DNA from 2 places in the Clostridium felsineum DSM 794 genome. Region 2 is predicted to be linked to the other one. Evidence: riboswitches for the same ligand, from Rfam matches in the RefSeq annotation. Region 2 holds a riboswitch; the other holds the start of a gene.
The links. Region 2 has a riboswitch for lysine ahead of CLFE_RS02130 (amino acid permease). Riboswitches for the same ligand answer to the same signal wherever they lie in the genome.
Positions count from the first base shown of each region.

Region 1: linked by a shared signal. The riboswitch ahead of dapA (4-hydroxy-tetrahydrodipicolinate synthase) and the one ahead of CLFE_RS02130 (amino acid permease) in region 2 are both predicted to bind lysine.

Region 1 is NZ_CP096980.1:294,218-302,433, forward strand. It holds gene CLFE_RS01455 (IS1182 family transposase) at 1-255, shown strand, start outside; gene CLFE_RS01460 (HD domain-containing protein) at 415-906, opposite strand; gene CLFE_RS01465 (NUDIX hydrolase) at 925-1,533, opposite strand; gene CLFE_RS01470 (Ig-like domain-containing protein) at 1,687-3,333, opposite strand; gene dapA (4-hydroxy-tetrahydrodipicolinate synthase) at 3,497-4,363, opposite strand; lysine riboswitch at 4,455-4,625, opposite strand; gene rbr3B (NADH peroxidase) at 4,937-5,482, shown strand; gene rbr3B (NADH peroxidase) at 5,577-6,122, shown strand; gene pgsA (CDP-diacylglycerol--glycerol-3-phosphate 3-phosphatidyltransferase) at 6,189-6,713, opposite strand; gene CLFE_RS01495 (glycosyltransferase family 4 protein) at 7,295-8,216, shown strand, end outside.
Region 2 is NZ_CP096980.1:419,803-428,018, reverse strand. It holds gene CLFE_RS02150 (glycoside-pentoside-hexuronide (GPH):cation symporter) at 1-1,196, shown strand, start outside; gene CLFE_RS02145 (glycoside hydrolase family 43 protein) at 1,193-2,794, shown strand; gene CLFE_RS02140 (methyl-accepting chemotaxis protein) at 2,876-3,712, shown strand; gene CLFE_RS02135 (SDR family NAD(P)-dependent oxidoreductase) at 3,741-4,523, shown strand; gene CLFE_RS02130 (amino acid permease) at 4,582-6,027, opposite strand; lysine riboswitch at 6,189-6,364, opposite strand; gene CLFE_RS02125 (tRNA dihydrouridine synthase) at 6,396-7,331, opposite strand; gene CLFE_RS02120 (PadR family transcriptional regulator) at 7,334-7,876, opposite strand; gene CLFE_RS02115 (phenolic acid decarboxylase) at 8,000-8,216, shown strand, end outside.

The DNA of each region.
Region 1 (8,216 bases), 130 kb from region 2:
CGTCAAATTTCATACAACAATATCAAAACTGAATTGGGAACTAAATTGAGAATGAACAGATCTATTCAAGTTGAAGGTGCGTTTGGAATTTTAAAAAGCGACTATGAATTCAAAAGATTTTTAACACGTGGAAAAAATAGTGTAAAAACTGAATTTATTTTGCTTTGTTTTGGATATAACATTAACAAATTACATTTAAAAATCCAAAATGAAAGAACTCAAAAGTATCTTCACGAATTAAAAACTATTTCCTAATTATGGAATAATATAGTTAGGTTTATTTTAGTGCGTCAAAATCTCATGGAAATTCAAATAATTAATATAGTATTTAAAATATTAGGCAATTTTATAGCTTAAACAAAAAAAGAGCATCGCTCATGATTAATTTTAATCATTTTGCGACACTCCCTTTTACTAATTATACATACTATCAAGAAGAGTTAAACCAGTAGAGGTTTTAAAATATTTTTCTTTAATTATATTTATAGCGTTTTTATCCATTGAATCTTCAAATATGTTTACAATAAAATCAGCCTCTACTAAGATTTGATAGTCTAAACCATCGATTTTGGTATAGGTGTGGTGATGACCTATAAGGTAACAAACTCTATCAACAAATGAAGAATTAAGGTTAAACTTATCTAAAAGTTTTTTAGCAACAGGAGGGCCTTCTAGTTCTTGATAGTTTCCAGCTGAAGAATTGTATTTTTTTTCACTTTCCTTAATGCCAATGTCGTGCAGAATAGCAGCAACCTCAAGGATTTTAAAATCATCAGCAGGTAGTTTTTCCAATTCACTTATAGTTTTTGAAAAGCTATAAACCTTTAAAGCATGGTTTATACGGCGTACATCTCCATCAAAATATAAAATCATCTCTTTAATAACATCACTTACAATATCAATCATTCTCTAAAGTCTCCTTTATTAATCAAATAACTTACTGCCAAGTTCAGCAAAGGCTTGAAGAGTTATAAAAGCTCTCATATCCATTTTTATATCGTCTTTTAAAAGCTTCTTTGCATCTTCTTTAGAGAGTAAAACAACTTCTATATCTTCATCATCCTCAAGATAATTTTGAGATACGGTTCCTGTACAAGTACAAAATACCATTGCAGCAGACTCATCAGTCATGCCTGCAGATGCATATACCTTACTTTTACTTTTATCATAATTTATATCTAAAAGTGTAAGACCAGTTTCTTCTTTAAGTTCACGTTTTGCAGCCTCTTTGAAGTCTTCTCCGTTATCTATAAGACCGGCAGGAAGTTCATATACATAATCATTAAGAGGTACTCTAAATTGTTTTATGCAAACTATTTTTTCTGTATCTTTATGAAAAGCTGCAAGAATAGCTGCATCTGCTTTTTCGGATAGATTATCAAAGTATTGAGTTTTAAGAGTATTATAATTTTTTCTAGAAGCTACAGCCCAATGCCTTGTATCGTGTTTTTTATTTTCATATTCAATATCATAAAGACTTAAAAACTTTGTTTCTGAGAGTGGGGTTAATTTTTTTATTCTGTTTTCTGACATGTAATAATCACCTTCAATTAAAATATTAAAAAGTTATCCACCTTTACATAAAAGTATCCACATTTATATTTTTTATTTTAGCATAAATGTGGATAACTATATATGAAATGTTATTTATTTTTTACAGTATATTTTATGAAAGATAATAAAACATTAATTTAATATTGTATCATATACCTGAAAATTATCTAAATCGAAGGTTCCGCTACCTAAAGTAAAGTTCTCACTTTGTCCATTTGTTTCGTTTGCTTGTTCAGTTCCTATAGCTACTGGATTTACTAAGTCATCAATATACATTTTTACTCCATTTAATGCATAATTTCCAGCATAACTAAGTACAATTGTATGCCACTTTCCGTCTAAGTACTTTGAAGCATCAGCAGTTAAGTTAATTGTGCTTTGTATACGATTCATATTTGTATTATGGTATGCGATATAAAAGTTTAAGGAATTATTCTCTAGCTTTAGATTAATTCCATCTGATGTAGATATTATAGTATTTGTTTCTGTATTATTTTGAGAGAATCTAACATCAAACTTCATGCTTACATTTTTAGCTGGAATAGAAGAGGCAAAAATATCGGCTGTACTACTGTCACCATTAAATCTTCTGAAGATCCTTCCATCTTCTTTTATTATGGTTGTATTATGTGCATATCCATAACTTGAAGGAATCTTATTCTTGTTATAATTACCTGTATCGACTAAATGATCACCACCTAGTTGAACAGTATCATCATCAAAGGTAAATTCATCAATTGGTTTTATGAGATCTGGTGCATTTGTTACAGTAACGGTGCAAGATGCACTCACGTTACTATCAGCTTCTGATGAGGCTGTTATTTGAACAGTTCCCTTTCCAATTGCAGTAATTTTACCATTGCTATCTACTGTTGCTACACTTGTGTCACTGGATTTCCATTTTATATTTTTATTTGTAGTATTGTCAGGTGCAATTATAGCTTGTAGTGTATCTGTTTCTCCACCTTTTAATTCATCTGTTTCCTTATTTAAAGAAATCCCTGTTATTTTAGTGGTATAATCTAATATTTTATCATATACCTGAAAATTATCTAAATCAAAGGTTCCACCGCCTAAAGTAAAGTCCTCACCCTGTCCATTTGTTTCGTTTGCTTGTTCAGTGCCTACTGCTATTGGATTTACTAAGTCGTCAACATACATTTTTACCCCATTTAATGCATAATCCCCAGCATAACTAAGTACAATTGTATGCCATTTACCATCTAAATATTTTGATGCATCAGCAGTTAAGTTAATTGTGCTTTGTATACGATTTATATTTGCATTGTGGTATGTGATATAAAAGTTTAGGAAGTTATTCTGTAACTTTAAATTAACTCCATCTGATGAAGATATTATAGTACTTGTTCCTGTATTATTTTGAGGAAATCTAACATCAAACTTCATGCTTACATTCTTGGTTGGCATAGAAGAGGCAGAAATATTTACTTGACTATTGTCACTATTAAATCTTCTAAATATTTTACCATCTTCATTTACCAAACCTGTATTATTAACATTTGCAAAACTGTAGCTACTAGCTTCACTTCCTGTATCAGTTGTGAAATAAGCATTTGGTTCATCATTATCAAAAGTATATTGATGTATTGGTTTAGTCTCTTCTGATTTATATGTATTTACGTTTTTTACTGAATTAGCACTTAAATTATTTTTTTCTCTATGATTAATATTTGCTGTGGCTTTTGCCAAAACGCTTGATGCGCTTCCCAAAACGAGTAACATAGAAGCAATACATGTGTTTCGTAATTTTTTATTCATAGATCCTCCTAATTTATATATTATTTTAGTTTACCTATTATAATTTATCGGGTATAAATTTACATCATTTATAATTATATATTGTAATTATGTAAAATAGTTATATAAATGAAAAGTGCTGTAAAACTAAAAAATAGTTTTACAGCACTTTGTAAAATTCAACTTATAGGATTAATAACTTATCTAATGTTAGTGATAGTTCTTTTGATATACTAACTAAAGGTAATCTAACATCATCGGACTTTATTACTCCAAGCTTATGAAGGCAGTATTTAATTGGTGATGGATTAGGTTCTTTAAATAACATTGGTATTATATCTACGACTTCTTTCCAAAGCTTAAATGCACCCACATGATCATTTTGCTTTGCCTTATTATATACTTCAACGTATTTTTCTGTATTTAAATGAGCTGATGCCATTATACCACCATCTCCACCAAGCATTAGAGTACTATAAAAGAAAGCATCTTCGCCAGTTAGTATTGAAAAGTCTTCTGGTCTATTTAATAAAAGTTCTGTGGTTTGATTAAAATCTCCACAAGCATCTTTTATACCTACTATATTTTTAAGTTCTGAAAGCTTTCTTATTGTATCATTTTCAATATTTCGTCCAGTTCTATATGGTATATTGTAAAGAACTATATCTAAAGAAGTGGATTCTGATATTCTTTTAAAATGTTCATATATTCCTCTTTGATCAGGTCTATTGTAATAAGGGCATACAGATAAAATACCTTGAATATTGTATTTTTCAAGTTTTTTAATATCTTTAGTCATTTTTTCAGTGTTGTTTCCACCAAAGCCAACATATATAGGAAGATTAAGCTTGTTTGCTTCAAGAGTTTTGTCCAAAATACTTTCATATTCATAATCTGATAAAGTAGGAGTTTCTCCAGTTGTTGCAAGAGGCATAAAACCTGCTGCGCCTTTTTCAGAATATGTTTTTATAAGCTTTTCATATGAAACTAAATCTACCTTCCCATCCTTGAAAGGAGTAACTAATGGTACTAAAACGCCTTCTAATTTCATTTAATCCCTCTTTCCCTTACCAGGGGTTTTATTGGTACAAAAAAATTAACAGCAAAGGAACACCTTTACTGTTAATATCAACATATCACGTGCACCTTGTAGCTCTCCACTATAGAAATAGTGACAGTTTTGCATATATTCTATACAAAACCAGAAAGAGTTCCTGCGAGAATTCTTTCTTCGGCTGAAATTCCTTTCCTCATTCCTCACAGCCTGCCAGCTAAGAAGGAGTAATAATAACTACAGCACCTCTACCCTAGGTAAGAATTAATTTTATAAACAGTTTATCATATAAATAATATTAATGCAAAAGTAATGATATATTTTAGTACACAATCTTTCATAAAAAATATTTTTTGTGGTGGTAAAGCTTGGAATACCAGGGCATTACAAATAGTGAAGAAAAAAATTACAAGAAAAATTTTAAAAAACTATTGCAAACGGATAATAACTATTATATAATAATAATTGTCAGAAGGACGTAGCAAAAATATAAAGAGATAATAAATTTAATATAAAAATCAAATAAGCTTAGCTTAATTATATGAGAGAGATAAAGGGAGGAAGTTAAAAATGAAAAAATTTAAATGTGTAGTTTGTGGATATATTTATACAGGAGAGGATGCTCCAGAAAAATGCCCAGTATGTAATGCAGGAAAAGACAAATTTGTTGAAGTTAAAGATGAGGGAGAAGGATGGGCAGATGAACACAAAATAGGAGTAGCTAAAGGTATAGATAAGGAAGTTTTAGAAGGCTTAAGAGCTAACTTTACAGGGGAGTGTACAGAGGTTGGAATGTACCTTGCAATGTCAAGACAGGCAGATAGAGAAGGATTCCCAGAAGTTGCAGAAGCATATAAAAGAATAGCATTTGAAGAAGCAGAGCATGCAGCAAAATTTGCAGAACTTTTAGGAGAAGTGGTAGTAGCAGATACTAAAACAAATCTCCAAATGAGAGTTGATGCAGAAAAGGGAGCTTGTGAAGGAAAGAAGGAACTTGCAACATTAGCTAAAAAGCTTAATTATGATGCTATACACGATACAGTACATGAAATGTGCAAGGATGAAGCAAGACACGGATCTGCTTTTAGAGGCTTATTAAATAGATATTTTAAATAGAATATAGATATTACTTGAAATAAATTAATAAAAATATAAATAGAATAGAAGAGGCTAAGTGTAGTCTTAAAATAGATTGATGGAGGAAACGAAAATGAAAAAATTTAAATGTGTGGTTTGTGGATATATTTATACAGGAGAGGATGCTCCAGAAAAATGCCCAGTATGTAATGCAGGAAAAGATAAATTTGTTGAAGTTAAAGATGAGGCAGAAGGATGGGCAGATGAACACAAAATAGGAGTAGCTAAAGGTGTAGATAAGGAAGTTCTAGAAGGCTTAAGAGCTAACTTTACAGGGGAGTGTACAGAGGTTGGAATGTACCTTGCAATGTCAAGACAGGCAGATAGAGAAGGATTTCCAGAAGTTGCAGAAGCATATAAAAGAATAGCATTTGAAGAAGCAGAGCATGCAGCAAAATTTGCAGAACTTTTAGGAGAAGTGGTAGTAGCAGATACTAAAACAAATCTTCAAATGAGAGTTGATGCAGAAAAGGGAGCTTGTGAAGGAAAGAAGGAACTTGCAACATTAGCTAAAAAGCTTAATTATGATGCTATACACGATACAGTACATGAAATGTGCAAGGACGAAGCAAGACATGGATCTGCATTTAAGGGCTTATTAAACAGATATTTTAAATAAAAATCATATAATTAAAGATAAAAGGTTTCTCCTTAAAGTCAATATTGGTTTTAAGGAGAACCCTTTTTATTTAGTAACCTTCTCATTATATTTAGATAAAAAAATGAAAAAATAGTTTATATATGCAATAACCGCACCTAAAAGAGCTAAATATAATATATATGTTCCAAAGGTTTTATCAAAAACAAAGAATAGAATAGCAACATAGAAAATTAGTGTTGATATTTTACCCCATATATTAGCGGGAATTACTATGTTTTTCCCATAAAGAAAAATACCTATGATTATCATAGAAAATTCTTTAGCTAACATTATAATTAATATTAATATTGGTATGTAACCTTTTATACTTAAACAAGTTAAAACTGTTAAGAGCATGAGTTTGTCGGCAAGTGGATCAAGTACAGTTCCATATTTAGTTATTTCATTAAATTTTCTTGCTATATATCCATCTAATATATCTGTAAAACCGGCCGTAAAAAAAATAATTGCCGAGTTAATTAAACAATTATTTGAATTTGAAAAAAAAGCAAATATAAAGCAAGGAATTAAAAAAAGCCTAAAAAGGGTGAGTAAGTTAGGTATATTCATATTCATCACCTCTTTATAATATTTCTTTTAGAATATTATTTGCACATACATATTAAAATATGAGGCTAAATACTTTTTATCATGAAATGAGTAAAAATTCAATAGTTTATTACAAATAATAAAGATTAAATGTAATAAAAGTTTATTTGACTACAAAAGAGTGCTTTGTTAAGATGAAAGAGTAAGTGCTTAAAAGCATATAAGTTTGCATAAAATATAGTATGTGTAATATTATAAGTAATTAGGGTATATGATTTTATAAAATAATTTGGGAAAAATAATTATGTTGACATTGTCTTACGCATTAATTGTAGATAATATATATTTGACTGAAAATTCTAAATTAAAGTTGAAATATTATAAGTTTATGGGATGGTTCAGGGGTTACCCACTCATTATCTTGAGAAGCTATAAGTGGAGTTTATTAGTGAGAATACTAGCAGAAAATATAAGCATAAGAATTAATAATTTTATACTAAATGAGGAAAAATAAAAAGGAAATGTATCTATAGTGTATAATTCTTAAAGTAGTATTCCTAAAGCATACCACTTCATATACAAAAAATAAAATGGAGGGTAAAATGAAAATTTTAATAACAACAGATACCTATTACCCCATGGTAAATGGAGTTGTAATATCAACTAATAATTTATATAAGCAATTAAAAAAGGCAGGACATGAGGTTAGAATTCTTACGCTGTCTTATAACGGAAGAGAATATATAGAAGGTGATATTTACTATTTAAATTCCCACTTTGTTAAGGTGTATCCAGATGCTAGAATAATGAAGCCATTTGGAAATACAGTAATAAGCAAAATAGTAGAATGGGCACCCGAAATTATACACTCGCAGACGGAATTTTCTACAATGTTAGTTGCTAAATATATAAAAAGAAAGCTCAATATACCTCAAGTGCATACTTATCACACAATGTATGAAGATTATCTTCAGTACTTTTTGGGCGGTAAAGTTCTACGTAAAGGTACAATGGCTAGATTGTTGAAAATTTTATTAAATACCTTCGATGAAATTATAGTTCCAACACAAAAGGTTAGAGATGTTCTTATTGATTATGATGTTTATAAGGATATAAAGATTATTCCTACAGGAATTGATATTAAATCATTTCAAAAGGATGTATCTAATGAGGAAAAGAGAAAAATTTTAAGTGAGTATGGATGGAAAACGGAAGATAATATCTTAGTTTATGTTGGAAGAATTGCTGAAGAAAAAAATATAGATGAGATAATAAATTTAGTTAGAGAAAATAGTAATAAGTTAAATGATATTAAGCTTTTAATAGTTGGTGGAGGACCATATCTTGTAAAATTAAAAGAAATGGTTTCTAAGTATAATATGGAGAACACCATAAAATTTACGGGAATGATTGATAGTAGAGAAGTATACAAATATTATAAATTAGGAATAGCTTTTGTAACGGCATCTCAAAGTGAGACTCAAGGATTAACTTATATTGAAGCACTAGCAAGTGGATGCCCAG
Region 2 (8,216 bases):
TTAACGATCCTATTATTGGAACCTTCGTTGACAAAACAAATACACGCTTTGGACGATTCAGACCATATTTATTGTATGGAGCTGCTCCTTTTGCTATGTTGGCTTTTCTTTGTTTCACTACACCTAGTTTTTCTCATATGGGCAAACTAATTTATGCTTACATTACTTATGTGGGACTTTCAATCACTTATACTTGTATAAATGTTCCTTATGGTGCTTTAACCTCAGCCATTACAGATGATAACCAAGAAATTGTTAGTTTAACCTCTGTAAGAATGTTCTTTGCTAACCTAGGTGGTGTAATCGTTTCCTACTTCGTTCCAGTACTTTCAGCATATTTTGCAAAATCCTTTGGTTTAGCAAGAGGCTGGCAAATAACTATGGGCATACTAGGTGTTGCTGGTGCATTTTTACTAATTTTTTGTTTTTCCAGTACTAAAGAAAGAATAAAAAGTGTCAACCAAGATCATAAAATTAAATTCTCAGATCTTTTTCAGCAATTTAGAACCAATAGGCCTCTTATTGTTTTAAGTATTTTCTTTGTACTTATATTTGGTATTAATTCAATTAACAGTTCTATAGGAATATATTATATAACTTATAATGTTGGACGTCCTGATTTAGTTCAGTGGTACACCGTTCTAGGTTCAATACCAGCATTTGTTTGTATACCACTAATACCAAAAATAAACAAAAAAGTGGGCAAAAAAACATTACTAATAGGATCTCTTTTAATAACTGTACTTGGCACTCTATCACTTTTAATCATTCCAACTCACATGGTAGGAATAATATTAGTATCACGTGTAATTACATCACTAGGCTCCTTAACTGCTGGTGCATTTATGTGGTCTTTGATTCCTGAAACAATTGAATATGGAGAATATGTTACAGGAAAACGTTTAAGTGGATTGATTTATGCTATCATTGGTTTCTTCTTTAAATGTGGAATGGCCTTAGGCGGTGCAGTTCCAGGAATTATACTTGGAAGCTTTGGATATGTTGCTAATAAATCACAAACTCCTCATGCACTAACAGGCATACTTCTAACAGCTACAGTTGTTCCTGCTGTACTTATGGTACTAGCTTTAATAGATATTACTTTCTATAACTTAGATGATAAAAAATATAAACATATTATAGCTACTTTAAAAGAAAGAAGTAAATTAAATAGAGGGGAGAATTTAAATATATGATTAAAAATCCAGTTTTAAAAGGCTTTAACCCTGATCCAAGTATTTGTCGTGTTGGTACTGATTATTATATTGCAACTTCAACTTTTGAATGGTTTCCAGGGGTCCAAATACATCATTCTAAAGATCTCGTTAACTGGCATCTTATAGCCCATCCTTTAAATAGAACTTCACTTCTTGATATGAAAGGTAATCCTAATTCAGGTGGTATATGGGCTCCTGATTTAAGTTACCATGACGGAAAGTTTTGGCTTATATATACAGACGTAAAGGTAACTGATGGTATGTGGAAGGATTGCCATAATTATCTGACTACTTGTGAAAGTATTGATGGCATATGGAGTGATCCAATTACTTTAAATGGTTCAGGTTTTGATGCTTCATTATTTCACGATGATGATGGCAAAAAATATCTTGTAAACATGTATTGGGATCAACGTACTTACAATCATAATTTTTACGGAATTGTTCTTCAGGAATATTCTGATGAAAAAAAGGAATTAATCGGCAAACCAAAGATTATATATAAAGGAACTGATATTAAGTACACAGAAGGTCCTCACTTATATCACATTAAAGATTACTATTATCTATTTACTGCAGAAGGTGGTACAACTTATGAGCATTCAGAAACTGTAGCTCGCTCTAAAAGTTTAACTGGTCCTTACGAAATAGATCCTGAATATCCATTATTAACTTCATGGCACAAGCCTAAAAATCCATTACAAAAATGCGGCCATGCCTCTCTTGTTCATACTCACACTGATGAATGGTATTTGGCACATTTGGTAGGACGTCCTCTTCCCGTTATAAATCAGCCAATGCTTGAACAAAGGGGATACTGTCCACTTGGACGTGAAACTTCATTACAAAAAATTGAGTGGGTAGATGGTTGGCCACGAGTTGTTGGTGGCAAACAAGGCTCTATTGAGGTTGAAGCTCCTAAAATTCCAGAGGTGAAATGGGAGAAAAGCTATAAAGAAAAAGATGATTTTGATAGCCAAACTTTAAATATTAACTTTCAATCGTTACGTATTCCACTTACAGAAGATATAGCCTCTTTAAAAGCAAAAAAAGGTAATTTAAGATTATATGGTAAAGAATCTTTAACATCTACCTTTGTGCAAGCTTTTGTAGCAAGAAGATGGCAATCCTTTAATTTTGATGCATCAACAAGTGTATCTTTTAATCCTGATACCTTCCAACAAGCAGCAGGATTAACTTGTTATTATAATACCGAGAATTGGTCCACTATACAAGTAACCTGGAATGAAACTAAAGGCAGAATAATTGATATTGTGTCTTGTGACAACTTTCACTTTGATATGCCTCTAAAAAATAATACAATTCCTATACCTAGTACTGTTGAATATGTACATTTTAAAGTTGAAGTAAGAACTGACATTTATGAATACTTTTATTCCTTTGACGGCAAAACCTGGTCAAAAATACCTATCACCTTTGAATCAAGAAAACTGTCTGATGATTATGTACAAGGCGGTGGATTTTTTACTGGAGCTTTTGTCGGGATTAATTGCATTGATATAACTGGAAGTAATAAGCCCGCAGACTTTGATTATTTTTGTTACACAGAATTATAATTTAGAATAAAAAGCATTATTATGTCTTCTGGAAAATATACGATATATTGTATATAAGTACTATCAAAGGAGATGTAACAAATGAACATTAGCGATGACGAACTTTTGGAAGCACTAAAAATACTGTGCTCCACTTTACCACAGTTATTTTCTGATGATGTAGCCTTGGGAATCACTGATAAAGAAAAATTCGTAGCCGTCTCTCAAGCAAAAACCTTCAAATTAAACATTAGTGAAGGTTCAACCTTAAACAAAGGTGATATGACCGAAAAAGCAATTTTATCAAGAAAAAAACAGTCTGTAGATTATCCAAAGGAGGCTTTTGGTTTTCCCATTTCAAGCCACTGTATTCCTATAATTAATCCAAATACTAATAATGTGGTAGCATCTATAAATTTTGCTGTATCAATGGAAAAGCAGAATACAGTCCTTGAAATGGTTACTGAATTGCAGGAGTTTTCCAAAGAACTCGCCGCTTCTTCGGAAGAACTAGCAAGTAATACTCAGGAGTTGTCTGGAAGCAGTGAAAATATGAATAGTATAGTTACCGAAACGCAAGATGGACTTACTTACATGGATGACGTAATTAAATATATAAAAGATGTTGCAGATACTACAAATCTATTAGGACTCAATGCTGCCATTGAAGCTTCAAGAGCAGGTGAACATGGGAGAGGTTTTACTGTTATTGCCGAAGAAATAAGAAAGCTTGCTGCAAATAGTAAGGACTCAACTGCTCAAATAAATGATACCTTAATAAAAATAAAGAAAAATATAGGCGATATCATAGAAGTATTTAATGCTTTTTCGCATGCTGCTGAAACTCAAACTTCAGAAGCAATGCAGCTATCTTCTGAAGGTGAAAAACTAAAAAGTTTTTCTTCTAAACTTTTAACACTGTCTAAAAATATAAATTAATTTTAAAAATAGAAAAAGAGGCCGTATTATGGAAAAAGAATTATTAAATCAAGTTGCCATTGTAACTGGTGGTAATTCTGGTATAGGCAAAGCTATTAGTTTTGAACTAGCCGATAGGGGCGCACATGTAATAATCCTTGCTAGAAACAAGACTAGAAACGAGGAAACTAAAAAAGAAATAAATTCAAAGGGTGGAAAAGTAGAAACTTACAGCGTTGATGTATCGAATAGCAGTGAAGTAAATAAAGCTGTAGATGAGGTTTACTCAAAATATGGGAAAATAGATATACTGGTATCTAATGCTGGAAATGCTACACCTTTAAAATATTCTACTGAAATGCCTTTAGAAGATTTTGATGCAGTTATTAAAACTCATCTGTTTGGGGCTTTTAACTGTGTAAAGGCTTGCGGTGATCGGATGCGTAAGAGAAAATACGGAAGAATCGTTTTAATTTCATCTGTTGCTGGATATCATGGCTTTGCAGGACAAATGAATTATGCAGTTGCAAAGCATGGATTGGTTGGTATGGGATATTCTTTAGCAAAAGAATTTGATGGTTCAGGTGTAACCGTTAATATAGTACAACCTGGTATAATTCCAACTCCAATGTGTAAAGGCGTTATTAATGTCTCTAAGGATAACCTTCCAGAAGCAAGAGTTGGAAAACCAGAGGATATAGCATATGCGGTAGCCTTTTTCTGTAGTCCAAGAGCAGGCTTTATGAATGGAACTCCATTAGTTATTGATGGTGGATTAGTTATAGAAACTTCTGTGGATACATCTGTGAAAAAATTGTTATCAAAAGCTTGAACAAAATTAAGAGTCATACCAAAATCACTGGTATGACTCTTATCTTTATTTAAACAACTTATTCTGAATCTTTAGTATTAACATTCAAATCTATTTCATGTATATTAACAACTTTTGTTTTATGTTTAATCTTGTATCCAGCCCATAATATAATAAATAATGGTAAGCCTATATAAGAGGATATTACTCCGCCCCAATCTATTTTATCTGCCTGAAAGTAAGTAAGTCCTTGTCCTAAAATAACTACCGTACATAATACTAACGCTATTATTGGACCAATTGGAAATAACTTTGCCTTATAAATAAGCTTATTTAAATCATGTCCCTGTGCAACATATGCTTTACGGAAACGATAATGGCAAACTGCTATACCTGCCCAAGCAATAAAGCCTGCAAGTCCAGAAGCAGCAACAAGCCATACATATACAGTACTTTGAGCATAAATTCCTGTTAAAAAGCAAGCTGATGCAACTAGTGTAGTTAGTGCTAGTGCATTTACAGGAACTCCTCTTTTATTAAGCTTTCCTAACGCTTTGGGTGCTTTTCCTTCCTTAGCCATAGCATATAACATTCTACTAGAAGCATACATACCAGAGTTTCCACAAGATAATACAGATGTTAAAATAACTGCGTTCATTATACTTGCTGCAATTGCAATACCAACTTTCTGAAATACTAAAGTGAATGGACTTGTACCAACGCCCGCCTCTGTATAAGGAATTATTGCACTTACAACAAATATTGTTCCTAAGTAGAAAATTAAAATTCTCCAAAAAATTGTATTAATAGCCTTAGGTACTGTTTTTTTAGGGTTTTCACTCTCTCCTGCTGCTATACCAACAAGCTCTGTACCTTGAAATGAAAAGCCCGCTATTAAGAATATCATGAAAATAGATTTTACACCCCCAACAAACGGTGCATCTTTAATTGTAAAGTTCTTAAAACCTACTGCATGACCTCCTAGTATTCCTACAATAGTTGCCGCCCCAACAACTAAAAATATAATTACTGTAGCTACCTTAATTCCTGCGAACCAATACTCTGATTCTCCATATGCCTTTACTGACAATAAATTTAAGGCAACTATTAATACAAGGAACCCAATACTCCATATAGCTGGTGGTACACCCTTAAACCAAAATTTCATTGTTAATCCACCTGCTACCATCTCTGCTGCAACAGTAATAGCCCAGTTATACCAGTAATTCCATCCGAGCGCAAAGCCTAAGGATTCATCAACAAACTTTGAAGCATAGGTTTCAAATGAACCTGACACTGGCATGAAAGTAGCCATTTCTCCTAAGCTTGTCATTAAAAAGTAAACCATAACCCCTATACAAGCATATGCAACAAGTGCACCTCCTGGACCTGCTTGATGTATGGTATCACCAAGTGCTACAAATATTCCTGTTCCTATGGCTCCACCCATAGCAATCATATTAAGATGCCTTGCTTTAAGACCTCTTTTAACTTCATTTGAATTTGTTTCTTTTGTAGTATTTATTTTTTATTCCCCCTATCGGTTATATTTCCGATAAGCGAATTAACTAAGTCGAACATAAAAAGTAGATTAATTCTATTTGTAACTAAACTAAAAAGTGCCCTGAGACTACACTCAGGGCACTTAAACACATATTCAATCGTACAAATATACGTTAATTCCACAAAAATGATAGTTCTCCACAATTTCCATTTGTGACAGTTTTGTATATATTTTATACAAACCCAGCAATATGATTTTAAAGCGTTAATCATATGCTTCGGCAACCTTTCCTTTCAAACTGCTTCATTGTGCTTACCTCAACAATTTTACTTTTAAAGTCTGCGCCTCTACCTCAGTTATTCACTTATTTTTTTAGTATACACTATACTTTAAATCAAGTCAAATTCTTTAAAAAGCCTTGATACAATTAATTCATACTCGTTTAATCTATTTGCTTTACGTATCTTTTTAAAATATTTATCACTATCTTTAAAGGAATGTATCATATAAAACCAAACCTCTTTCATTTTAAATAATACATTTTTTTCTCCTGAAAGAAAGCTTTGATACTCTTTATAAATTGTATCGTGAAATTCTTTCAATACTTCTTTGTCTGAATCATGAACGTTGTTAATATTTTTTAATAAATTAGGTTTTGAAATAATCCCACGTCCAAGCATAACAGTATTTAAATTTGAAAATTCTTCTGTAAGTTTTTTATAATCCTCTACCTTAAAAATATCGCCATTATAACACACCCTATTTTTGCTTAATGCTAAAGCATCCTTAAACACCTTCATATTAGGCTTATTGTTATAAAAATCAGTTTGTATTCTTGGGTGTATAATAAGCTCCTCTAAAGGATACTTATTATATATTTTAATAAGCTCATAGAACTCATCTGGAGAATCTTTCCCTATCCTAGTCTTTATAGAAATTTTAGCATTTGACTTGGAAAATACCTCTTCTAAAAACTCATCTAGCTCTTTCCTCTTTTTTAGAAACCCTGAACCTCTACCTTTAGCTACAACTGTACCTGATGGACAGCCTAAATTTAAATTAACTTCCTTGTATCCAAACCTCATCAATTTCTCAGTTGTAAAAATGAACTTTTCAGCATCATTAGTTAGTATTTGAGGAACTAAAAAAGGTACTTTATTATTCTCTGGCAGTACATCTCTTAATTCTCTTGAGGTTAATTTTTCACTACTAGTTGGCACAATAAACGGTGTGAAATATTTATCCATACCTCCAAAAAACCTTTCATAGGCGTTTCTATATATGTATCCTGTAATACCTTCTAGTGGCGCAAAATAGTATTTCATAATTATAAACTCTCCTCATACTGTTTTTTAAGCCAATTTAAATATCCTTCTTCCCTAATAATCGCATGATCTAATATAAGATAGTGTCCATAATTCTCTTTTTTATATTCTTCTCTTTCAAAAATTGTTTTCATTCTAAGCTTTAAATGTTCCAGCTTTTCACTATGTAATTTTATTTGTTCTTCAAACATATCTTTTAATCTTACATCCTTACTATGATGAACAAAATATAATTTCAAAATAAATTCATCTTTAGTTGCTAATAACTCTGTTGTTCCTGAAGAAATCCAAGCTTGAAGCTCTACTTCTCCCTCTTTAGTAAGTGTATAATACTTTTTTTCAAGTTTATTTCCTACTATTTCAACTCGTGAACATATTAACTCTTGCTCTTCTAATTTTCTTAGCTCAGGATAAATCTGACTATGCTTTGCTCTCCAAAATTCACCTATCTCCTCTTCAAATATCTTTTTAATATCATAACCACTCAACTCTTGCTTTTCTAACAGCCCTAAAATAATGTACCTAAGCATATTCTTTCTAATCATAATTATCTCCCTTGACAATTTTATATTATAAGTATATCATAAATGTTATAAGATAAACATGTCTTTAATTACATGTTTTGAAGTACATGTTTATATGCATGTAACATGAAAGGTGGAATTATTATGTCTGAGAAGAAAATATTTAAAGATTTAGATGACTTTTTAGGAACACATTTTATTTATACTTATGATAATGGTTGGGAATATGAATGGTATGCAAAAAATGATCATACTGTTGATTATCGTATACATGGTGGTATGGTTGCTGGTCGTTGGGTAACTGACCAAGAAGCAAACATTGTAAAATTAACAGATGGAGTATTCAAAATAACTTGGACTG